DNA from 4 places in the Thermaerobacillus caldiproteolyticus genome. Region 2 is predicted to be linked to each of the others. Evidence: riboswitches for the same ligand, from Rfam matches in the RefSeq annotation. Region 2 holds a riboswitch; each other region holds the start of a gene.
What was found. Region 2 has a riboswitch for S-adenosylmethionine ahead of mtnW (2,3-diketo-5-methylthiopentyl-1-phosphate enolase). Riboswitches for the same ligand answer to the same signal wherever they lie in the genome.

Region 1: another riboswitch for S-adenosylmethionine. It lies ahead of metK (methionine adenosyltransferase); the one in region 2 lies ahead of mtnW (2,3-diketo-5-methylthiopentyl-1-phosphate enolase).
Region 3: another riboswitch for S-adenosylmethionine. It lies ahead of ISX45_RS07700 (methionine ABC transporter ATP-binding protein); the one in region 2 lies ahead of mtnW (2,3-diketo-5-methylthiopentyl-1-phosphate enolase).
Region 4: another riboswitch for S-adenosylmethionine. It lies ahead of ISX45_RS04235 (hypothetical protein); the one in region 2 lies ahead of mtnW (2,3-diketo-5-methylthiopentyl-1-phosphate enolase).

Annotation. Positions count from the first base shown of each region.
Region 1 covers NZ_CP064060.1:2,496,849-2,499,051, forward strand. The annotation lists gene metK (methionine adenosyltransferase) at 147-1,361, opposite strand; SAM riboswitch class I at 1,558-1,673, opposite strand; gene pckA (phosphoenolpyruvate carboxykinase (ATP)) at 1,861-2,203, shown strand, end outside.
Region 2 covers NZ_CP064060.1:378,282-380,484, forward strand. The annotation lists gene ISX45_RS02030 (pyridoxal phosphate-dependent aminotransferase) at 1-771, shown strand, start outside; SAM riboswitch class I at 856-963, shown strand; gene mtnW (2,3-diketo-5-methylthiopentyl-1-phosphate enolase) at 1,032-2,203, shown strand, end outside.
Region 3 covers NZ_CP064060.1:1,571,263-1,573,465, reverse strand. The annotation lists gene ISX45_RS07705 (methionine ABC transporter permease) at 1-196, opposite strand, end outside; gene ISX45_RS07700 (methionine ABC transporter ATP-binding protein) at 186-1,199, opposite strand; SAM riboswitch class I at 1,397-1,505, opposite strand; gene ISX45_RS07695 (NAD(P)H-hydrate dehydratase) at 2,042-2,203, shown strand, end outside.
Region 4 covers NZ_CP064060.1:816,665-818,867, forward strand. The annotation lists gene opp4A (oligopeptide ABC transporter substrate-binding protein) at 1-625, shown strand, start outside; SAM riboswitch class I at 757-863, shown strand; gene ISX45_RS04235 (hypothetical protein) at 939-1,268, shown strand; gene ISX45_RS04240 (VOC family protein) at 1,291-1,674, shown strand; gene ISX45_RS04245 (AbrB family transcriptional regulator) at 1,754-2,203, opposite strand, start outside.

The DNA.
Region 1 (2,203 bases), 1.6 Mb from region 2:
CTATTACATTTAGTTTACCCGATGGAAACAGATTCGTAACAAAGTTTTTTTCTAATAAGTCGCAAAAAAGGCTCTTTTTGTTGCACACATATTTGTTTCGCAAAAAAAGAGAGCTACATATGATAATGTAACTCTCTTTTTTTCATTCATTGCTTAGCTGCTAATGCAAGGGCTTGTTCTTTCAATGCTTCAGCTTTGTCGGTACGCTCCCATGGAAGATCAATATCCGTGCGACCGAAATGACCGTAAGCCGCTGTTTGTTTATAAATCGGGCGGCGCAAATCTAACATTTTAATAATGCCGGCAGGGCGAAGATCAAAATTGTTGCGTACTACTTCAATTAAGATGTCTTCCGATACTTTGCCCGTACCGAATGTATCGATAGAGATGGAAACAGGTTTTGCTACCCCAATCGCATACGCTAATTGCACTTCGCATTTATCAGCAAGCCCAGCTGCGACAATGTTTTTTGCCACATAGCGCGCCGCATACGCAGCAGAACGGTCTACTTTTGTAGGGTCTTTACCAGAGAAGGCACCGCCGCCGTGACGAGCGTAACCACCGTACGTGTCAACGATGATTTTCCGTCCCGTTAATCCAGCGTCACCTTGAGGTCCGCCAATGACAAAGCGACCAGTTGGGTTAATGAAGTATTTTGTGTTTTCGTCGATTAGTTCAGCTGGTACAACTGGTTTAATCACATGTTCTTTAATGTTGCGCTCAATTTGCTCTTGAGTAATTTCTGGATGATGCTGCGTAGATACGACAATTGTATCCACACGAACAGGTTTTCCATTTTCATCGTATTCTACTGTTACTTGTGTTTTTCCATCTGGACGTAAGTAAGGTAAAATGTCTTCCTTACGAACTTCTGCTAAACGGCGTGCCAATCTATGAGCTAATGAAATCGGAAGCGGCATTAACTCTTTCGTTTCATTGCACGCAAATCCGAACATTAATCCTTGGTCCCCAGCACCGATTGCTTCAATTTCCTCGTCAGTCATCTGACCTTCGCGTGCTTCTAACGCTTTATCTACGCCCATTGCGATATCAGGAGACTGCTCGTCAATCGACGTTAATACAGCGCACGTATCAGCGTCAAATCCGAATTTAGCGCGAGTGTAACCGATTTCCCGAATCGTGTCACGAACGATTTTTGGAATATCCACATACGTAGATGTTGTAATCTCACCGCTGACTAACACTAATCCCGTCGTTACACTCGTTTCGCAAGCAACGCGAGCATTTGGGTCTTTTGCTAAAATCGCATCTAAAATCGCATCAGAAATTTGGTCACAAATTTTATCAGGATGCCCTTCTGTTACAGATTCAGAAGTAAACAAACGGCGTTTTGTTGACATTTCGTCAATTTCCTCCTCTTTTCTGTTGTGAGCTTTTAGAACACACAGTTGCATTCTACGCATTACGTAGATGATACGGTACTCATTCCCTACTTAGTATAATTCAATTTTGTGATTTATAGCCAAACAAGGGGCATATAAAAAACCTTTCCTTCAACTTCGAGGAAAGGTGATTGCTCTTATATCGCGCCTTTCACTCTTATCGTTCAAGGGCTTTCCCTTGCCACAGGTTAGCACCATTTCACATGTTCCATTGTTGTGACGGTTGCTGGGTTTCATCGGGCCTGTCCCTCCACCAACTCGGGATAAGAGTATCCGTTCAATGACTTATCATATCGTAACTAGATAAAGAAAGTCAATAAATTTTTATATAAAGTTTTTATCAAAAAAATGGGGAAAATAAATAAAAAGAAATTATGATAAATAGTATGGACTAATAATATAAATGTGTTATACTATTTCCAAGAATATTAAATTCACAAAAAGGCAGGTTTTGTACATGAACACTGTTGACGTGACAAATAAATTGGCTGTATTGTTACAACAACCAAACGTACTTAAAAATCTATCCGTACCGCAATTAGTTGAAAAGGTTCTCAAGCGAAAAGAAGGAATGTTAACACTAACGGGTGCTGTTGCGACAACAACAGGAAAATATACAGGACGTTCGCCAAAAGATAAATATATCGTCGAAGAAGCATCAACAAAGGCAAAAATTGATTGGGGAACTGTCAATCAGCCGATTTCTGAGGAAACGTTTGAAAAATTATATAACAAAGTTATCGACTATCTAATGGAAAAAGATGAAGTATTTGTATTCAAAGGGTTTGCTGGAGCCGATC
Region 2 (2,203 bases):
CGAGCAGAAATGGCAATGATGCCGCTTCGCGCGCAAAACAAGTTTTTGCCGGATTACGGTGAGCTGTCGAAAGACGTAGTGGAAAAGGCAAAGTTAATGTTTTTAAACTATCCAAACAATCCGACCGGTGCGGTGGCGACAAAAGAGTTTTTTGAGGAAACGGCTTTGTTTGCGGCGAAACACGATATTTGCGTCGTACACGATTTTGCTTATGGAGCGATCGGATTTGACGGGAAAAAACCGATCAGTTTTCTTCAGGCGAAAGGGGCCAAAGACGTCGGTATTGAAATTTATACGTTCTCGAAAACGTATAATATGGCTGGTTGGCGCGTTGGATTTGCCGTTGGGAATGAAAGTGTGATTGAAGCGATTAACTTGTTGCAAGATCATTTATACGTCAGCTTGTTTGGTGCGATTCAAGAGGCGGCAGCAACCGCGCTTCTTTCTTCACAAGATTGCGTAAAAGAGCTTGTTTCGTTATACGAATCGCGACGGAACACACTTGTAAAGGCGCTTCAACAAATCGGATGGGATGTCACAGCACCAGCTGGTTCGTTTTTTGCGTGGTTACCTGTACCGAACGGCTGGACATCGGAGCGATTTGCTGATTTCCTGCTTGAAAAAGCTCATGTCGTTGTTGCCCCAGGAATCGGATTTGGGGAACATGGAGAAGGGTATGTACGCGTCGGTCTATTGACGAGTGAAGAGCGCTTAGAAGAAGCTGCACAACGCGTTGCCAAGCTTGGTCTTTTCCATGCCGTAAAAAAATGATTGACATAGTTGAAAATCCCTGTCATAATTCAAATTAAATTTACTACCGCGAAAATTTCGAAAAGTGAATACATGATTCAAGCATTCTTATCAAGAGTAGGTGGAGGGACGAGCCCAATGAAGCCCGGCAACCGACTTAACAGTTGTTAAGCACGGTGCTAATTCTTGCAGCGATATGCTGAGAGATAAGAAGAGTCTGAACATCTAGCCTCTTCTTATGAAGAGGTTTTTTTATTGATGCTTAGAAAGAGGGACAGATGATGAGTCAAGTAATTGCCACATATCTCATTTATGATGAGAAAGATTTAGAGAAAAAAGCAGAAGGGATTGCTCTTGGCCTTACCGTTGGTTCTTGGACCGATTTGCCGCTGTTAGAGCAAGAACAATTACGAAAACATAAAGGGGTTGTCGTCAGCGTCACACAGATAGAAGAAAGTGAGCGGGTGAATGAGTATCTTGGCAAACGCGTGAAGCGAGGGCTTGTCCGTATTGCTTATCCAAGCGTCAATTTCAGTGCTGATTTGCCGGCGATATTGACAACGGTGTTTGGCAAGCTATCGCTCGATGGAGAAGTGAAGCTAATCGATATGACATTTTCCGATGAATTGAAAAAGCAGTTTCCTGGTCCATGCTTTGGAATTGACGGGATTCGCGAAAAAGTTGGCGTGTATGATCGCCCGCTTCTCATGAGCATTTTTAAAGGCGTTATCGGGCGCGATTTGCATTATTTGTCGGAACAGTTAAAACAACAGGCACTCGGTGGAGTTGATCTTGTCAAAGATGACGAAATTTTGTTTGAAAATGACTTAACTCCGTTTGAAAAGCGAATCGCTGCCGGAAAAGCGGTGTTAAACGATATATACGAAAAAACGGGAAAGAAAACATTGTACGCTGTCAATTTAACAGGGAAAACGTTCGAGTTGAAAGAAAAAGCGAAGCGGGCAGTGGAGCTAGATGCCGATGTGCTTCTTTTTAACGTGTTCGCTTATGGATTAGATGTATTGCAAGGTTTGCGTGAAGATGAGGACATTTCAATTCCAATTATGGCGCATCCGGCAATCAGCGGCGCGCTAACACCATCGGAATTTTATGGAATCAAGAGCCCGCTATTGCTTGGGAAATTGCTTCGTCTTGCTGGAGCAGATTTTGCGCTTTTCCCATCACCGTATGGAAGCGTTGCCCTTGATAGAGGAGAAGCGCTTGGCATTGCTGCTGAGTTAACGAAGGAAGATGAGCAATTGAAACGAGCGTTCCCGGTTCCGTCAGCGGGGATTCATCCGGGACTAGTACCGCTTTTAATTCGCGATTTCGGCATCGACAGTGTTATTAATGCAGGCGGCGGGGTACATGGTCACCCGGATGGAGCAGAAGGCGGAGGAAAAGCGTTCTGCGCAGCCATTGATGCGGTGTTAGCAGGAAGACCGCTTCAAGA
Region 3 (2,203 bases), 1.2 Mb from region 2:
TATTTACGACAAATCCAAGAACGGATTTAACGGTCGTATTTTCTAAAAACAGACCGCGGTCGGTAACGAATAACAAAATTCCTAAAGGAAGTCCAGCTATAATCGCCACTGAAAGAGAAATGGCAACCATATAAAGAGTTTCCAAGAATGCTTTGTTTAGTTCAGGAACTAGATTCATAAGCGAATTAAGCAGCACTTGCAATGACCTCCAATCCTTTTGTTCTTAGGGAAATATAATCAATAGCTCGTTCAATTTCATCAGGGTCTCCTGTAAGTTCCATAATGAAAATTCCAAGCGGCATATCTTGAATGTACTCAATTTTTCCGTGCAAAATATTTCCTTTTACATTAAATGTTTGAAGCATATCAGAAACAACTGTTTCTTCGGCAATCTCACCTTTGAACTGAATTTTTACAATCGTTCCTGTACGTTTTTTCAGCAAATGGTCAGGAAGCTCAAATTGCAGAACGCTATTAATAAACGATTTTGTCAATTCTTCTTTTGGATTCGTAAAAATGTCATACACGGTTCCTAATTCAATTACTTTTCCATCCTGCATCACCGCAATACGGTCGCATATGTCTTTGACGACTTCCATTTCATGAGTAATTAAAACAATCGTAATTCCAAGTTCGCGGTTAATCTTTTTCAATAAGGCTAAAATCGATTTCGTCGTACTTGGATCGAGCGCTGATGTTGCTTCGTCGCATAAGAGGACAGTTGGTTCATTTGCAAGTGCTCGTGCAATTCCGACTCGTTGTTTTTGGCCGCCGCTTAGTTGGGAAGGATACGCATCTCGTTTATCAGCAAGACCAACCATTTCCAGTAGTTCATTCACCCGTTTCTCAATTTCGTCTTTTGACTTTTTTGCCGCTTTTAAAGCAAATGCGACATTTTCAAATACCGTTTTTGAACTAACAAGGTGGAAATGCTGGAAAATCATTCCGATCTTTAAGCGTGCTTGGCGTAATTCCTTGTCATTTAAAGTTGTTAAATCGACCCCATCGATGATGACTTGTCCCGATGTTGGGCGTTCTAAAAGATTTAAGCATCGTAAAAGCGTGCTTTTTCCGGCACCGCTATAGCCGACAATACCGAAGATTTCACCATTTTTGATCGTTAAAGAAACATTGTCCACGCCAATTACCTTATTCTTTTTAGATGAATACACTTTTACTAAGTTCTTTACCTCAATCATCGAATCCCTCGCTCCTATTTTTGTTTTTGTAATTTATAGATGGTGCACATCTTTTCGCGAATGAAGAGAAGAAGGCAACCAAGGATTAATGTTCATCTTATACAATAAGAGACTTTACTCTCCTTATGCATGAGCATCTTTTGTTAAGAAAAAATGCCTCTTTCATTCAGAAAGAGGCATCGGGTATCTATGTACACGACTTATCTTTCAGAATGAAAGTCATTCTGCAGGATTTGGCACCGTTCCTCTTATAAGGAGGTTGCCGGACGTCATAGGGCCTGTTCCCTCGGTCACTCTCGATAAGCGGTTGATCGTATTCAATTTTTACATAAATCATAATTCTAAAAAAAATGATTGTCAATATACGTTTTTCCGACTAAAGAAAAAGAAATCGCTTACAATCTTGGTGTATCATAGAAAAAATTTTTTAAAAGGAGTTTGTTATAAAGAATGAGTACGGATTCAAAAAGAGGGAAGCGCTCATCATTGATCAGAAAGATTAAAAGAAATACTCAGTCACAAAGACAAAAACATTTTTAAGGGGTAAATAGCAATTTCTATGTTATTCACATTTTCTTTGTATTCTTTTCGAATACCTCACAGCCTTTTTGGATTCTGAATGAAACGCTCGTTGAATAAGTAAAAATGGTATATTTTTTAAAGGTGTTTTACGTATAGGCGAAGAAGAATCTTAAAATAGAAAACGCTAGATAATTAGTAACTATGCAATTAAAATGACTTATATGATGAGATTAGAGTTTTTGGTAACCGACAAAAAATTTATATGAAATAATGGGTTAAGTATATATTGATTGGGGATTAAAATTTGCGAGGTGAACGTCATGCGCGTGGTTACTGCTTCAGAAATGTACGCAATTGATCGGTATACGATTCAACAAATCGGTATGAGCGAAGAATCATTGATGGAAAATGCCGGACAAGCTGTTGCGAGAATTTTGCGGGAACGAATTCATCCTACTCAGCGCGTCGCTGTTTTAGCGGGT
Region 4 (2,203 bases), 440 kb from region 2:
TAAAACGGCAAAAGGATATTCTTATAATCCTGAAAAAGCGAAAAAGCTGTTAGATGAGGCAGGGTATAAAGATAAAGACGGAGACGGGCTTCGCGAAGATCCAAATGGTAAAAAATTTACAATTAATTTCCTTTCAATGAGTGGAGGAGACATCGCCGAGCCGCTAGCGAAGTTTTATATACAATGCTGGAAAGATGTTGGCTTAGATGTGCAGCTTGTCGATGGTCGTTTAGCTGAGTTTAACTCGTTCTACGATATGGTGGAAAAAGACGATCCGAAAGTCGATGTGTTCGCAGCAGCGTGGTACACTGGTACAGATGTCGACCCATATGGATTATATGGCCGGGATGTGATGTTTAACTATTCACGTTGGGTGAATGATAAAAATGATGAATTATTAGAAAAAGGCCATTCTGAACAAGCATTTGACACTGAATATCGTAAAGAGATTTACAATCAATGGCAAGAATTAATGAACGAAGAAGTACCGGTCATTCCAACGTTATACCGCTCTATTATTTATGCGGTGAACAATCGTGTGAAAAACTATTCGGCTGATGTTTACCAATTCAATTGGAAATGGAAAGATGTTGGAGTAACATCAGAAACACCAGAAGTAGAATAACAAATAAAAAACAAGAAGGGCTTGTTCAACGTACAACCAGCCCTTCTTTCATTTTGACTATGCATCGTCAGCATTCGAAAAAATCGTTGTCATTACCAAAAGATAATGGTAAGATAAACCTAAACTGAATAGTCTTATCAAGAGTGAACGAGAGACCGGGCTCAATGACTTCACAGCAACCTGCATGTCATGCAAGGTGCTCCTACCCGCAAAGCGATTTCGCTTTGAATGATAAGAACGGCTATAAGCTCTTTTCGTGTCATTCATAGCGAAAAGAGTTTTTTTATTGTTGAAGGAGGTGGGAGGAGAAAGGATGAATGAGAATCAACTTATTCGCAGTTACATGGCGTCGCATCTAAAAGCGAAGACATTTGCGGCTCATGTTGCTTGTTGCATAAGACAACAGCTTTTACAATTTGACCGATCGGCTGTTGTTCATCTGGATCACGGCACGAATTTTTTTCTATTCTATGGTCAAGCATTGGGACGATCGTTCCAAGTCATATTGACACTAGCGGAAGTGGAAGAATTAAAGGCGGAAGGGCCATATGCACTTGACCGCTATATTTGGTACGAACTAGAAGCAAAAGGGATTTCAATTTTACATATGACCCCATATTTGCAAGCGGTATTTTTCAATTAAAAAAGGAAGAGGAGAAAGGAATATGACAATCAAAAAATTTGAACATGTTGGCATTCAAGTCAAAAACATTGAAACGTCAAAGCAATTTTACCAAAACGTCGTTGGATTAGAGCTAATCAGCGAACTCATTCATACAAACGGAAGCATGAAATTAGCTTTTTTGGGACTGAACGGCTCGATTATCGTTGAACTCATTGAAGGCTATAATCCGAATTTGCCGGCAGAAGGAAAAGTTCACCATGTTGCCTTTACTGTTGAAGGAATTGAGCAAGAAAAAGAACGGTTGCAATCACTTGGAGTTCCACTTGTGTGGGAAGACATTACGACGCTTCCAAACGGCGCGAAATATTTATTTTTCCTAGGTCCGGACGGGGAGTGGATCGAATTTTACGAACCGGCACAATAAGAAAAAGCGAAGGCAATGATGATTAGCTATCGGCATATATACGAAAAACAACAGCGCCCGATTCATCTGGGTGCTGTTGTTATGTCATATAGTCGAATTTGCGAAATGCCCATTTTAACACGTTCGGTACGACAATAATCACGAGCAGCAGGCGGATAAATTGCAGCGAGCTTACAATGGAAGGGTCTCCTCCCACTGATTGGGCAGTCAACACCATTTCAACAAGTCCGCCCGGTGCAAGGCTTAATAGTGCCGTTGCCAAAGGGAGATTTGTCAGCTTCGCGAACACGTAACCGCAGCCTAACGAAAGTGCGATTAACAATAATGCCAGCAAAAAATACACCCAACCAAATTTTCCGCCGAGCTTTATATCTTCGACGGTAATTCGATTTCCCATATTCATCCCGACGCTAATTTGTGCGAATACAATCAACCAAGCAGGAAGTGCTGGTAATTCAATCCCGCTCACATGAATCATTGCTGTTGCCGCTAACGGACCGACGACATAAGCTGCTGGAATCAGATTTCG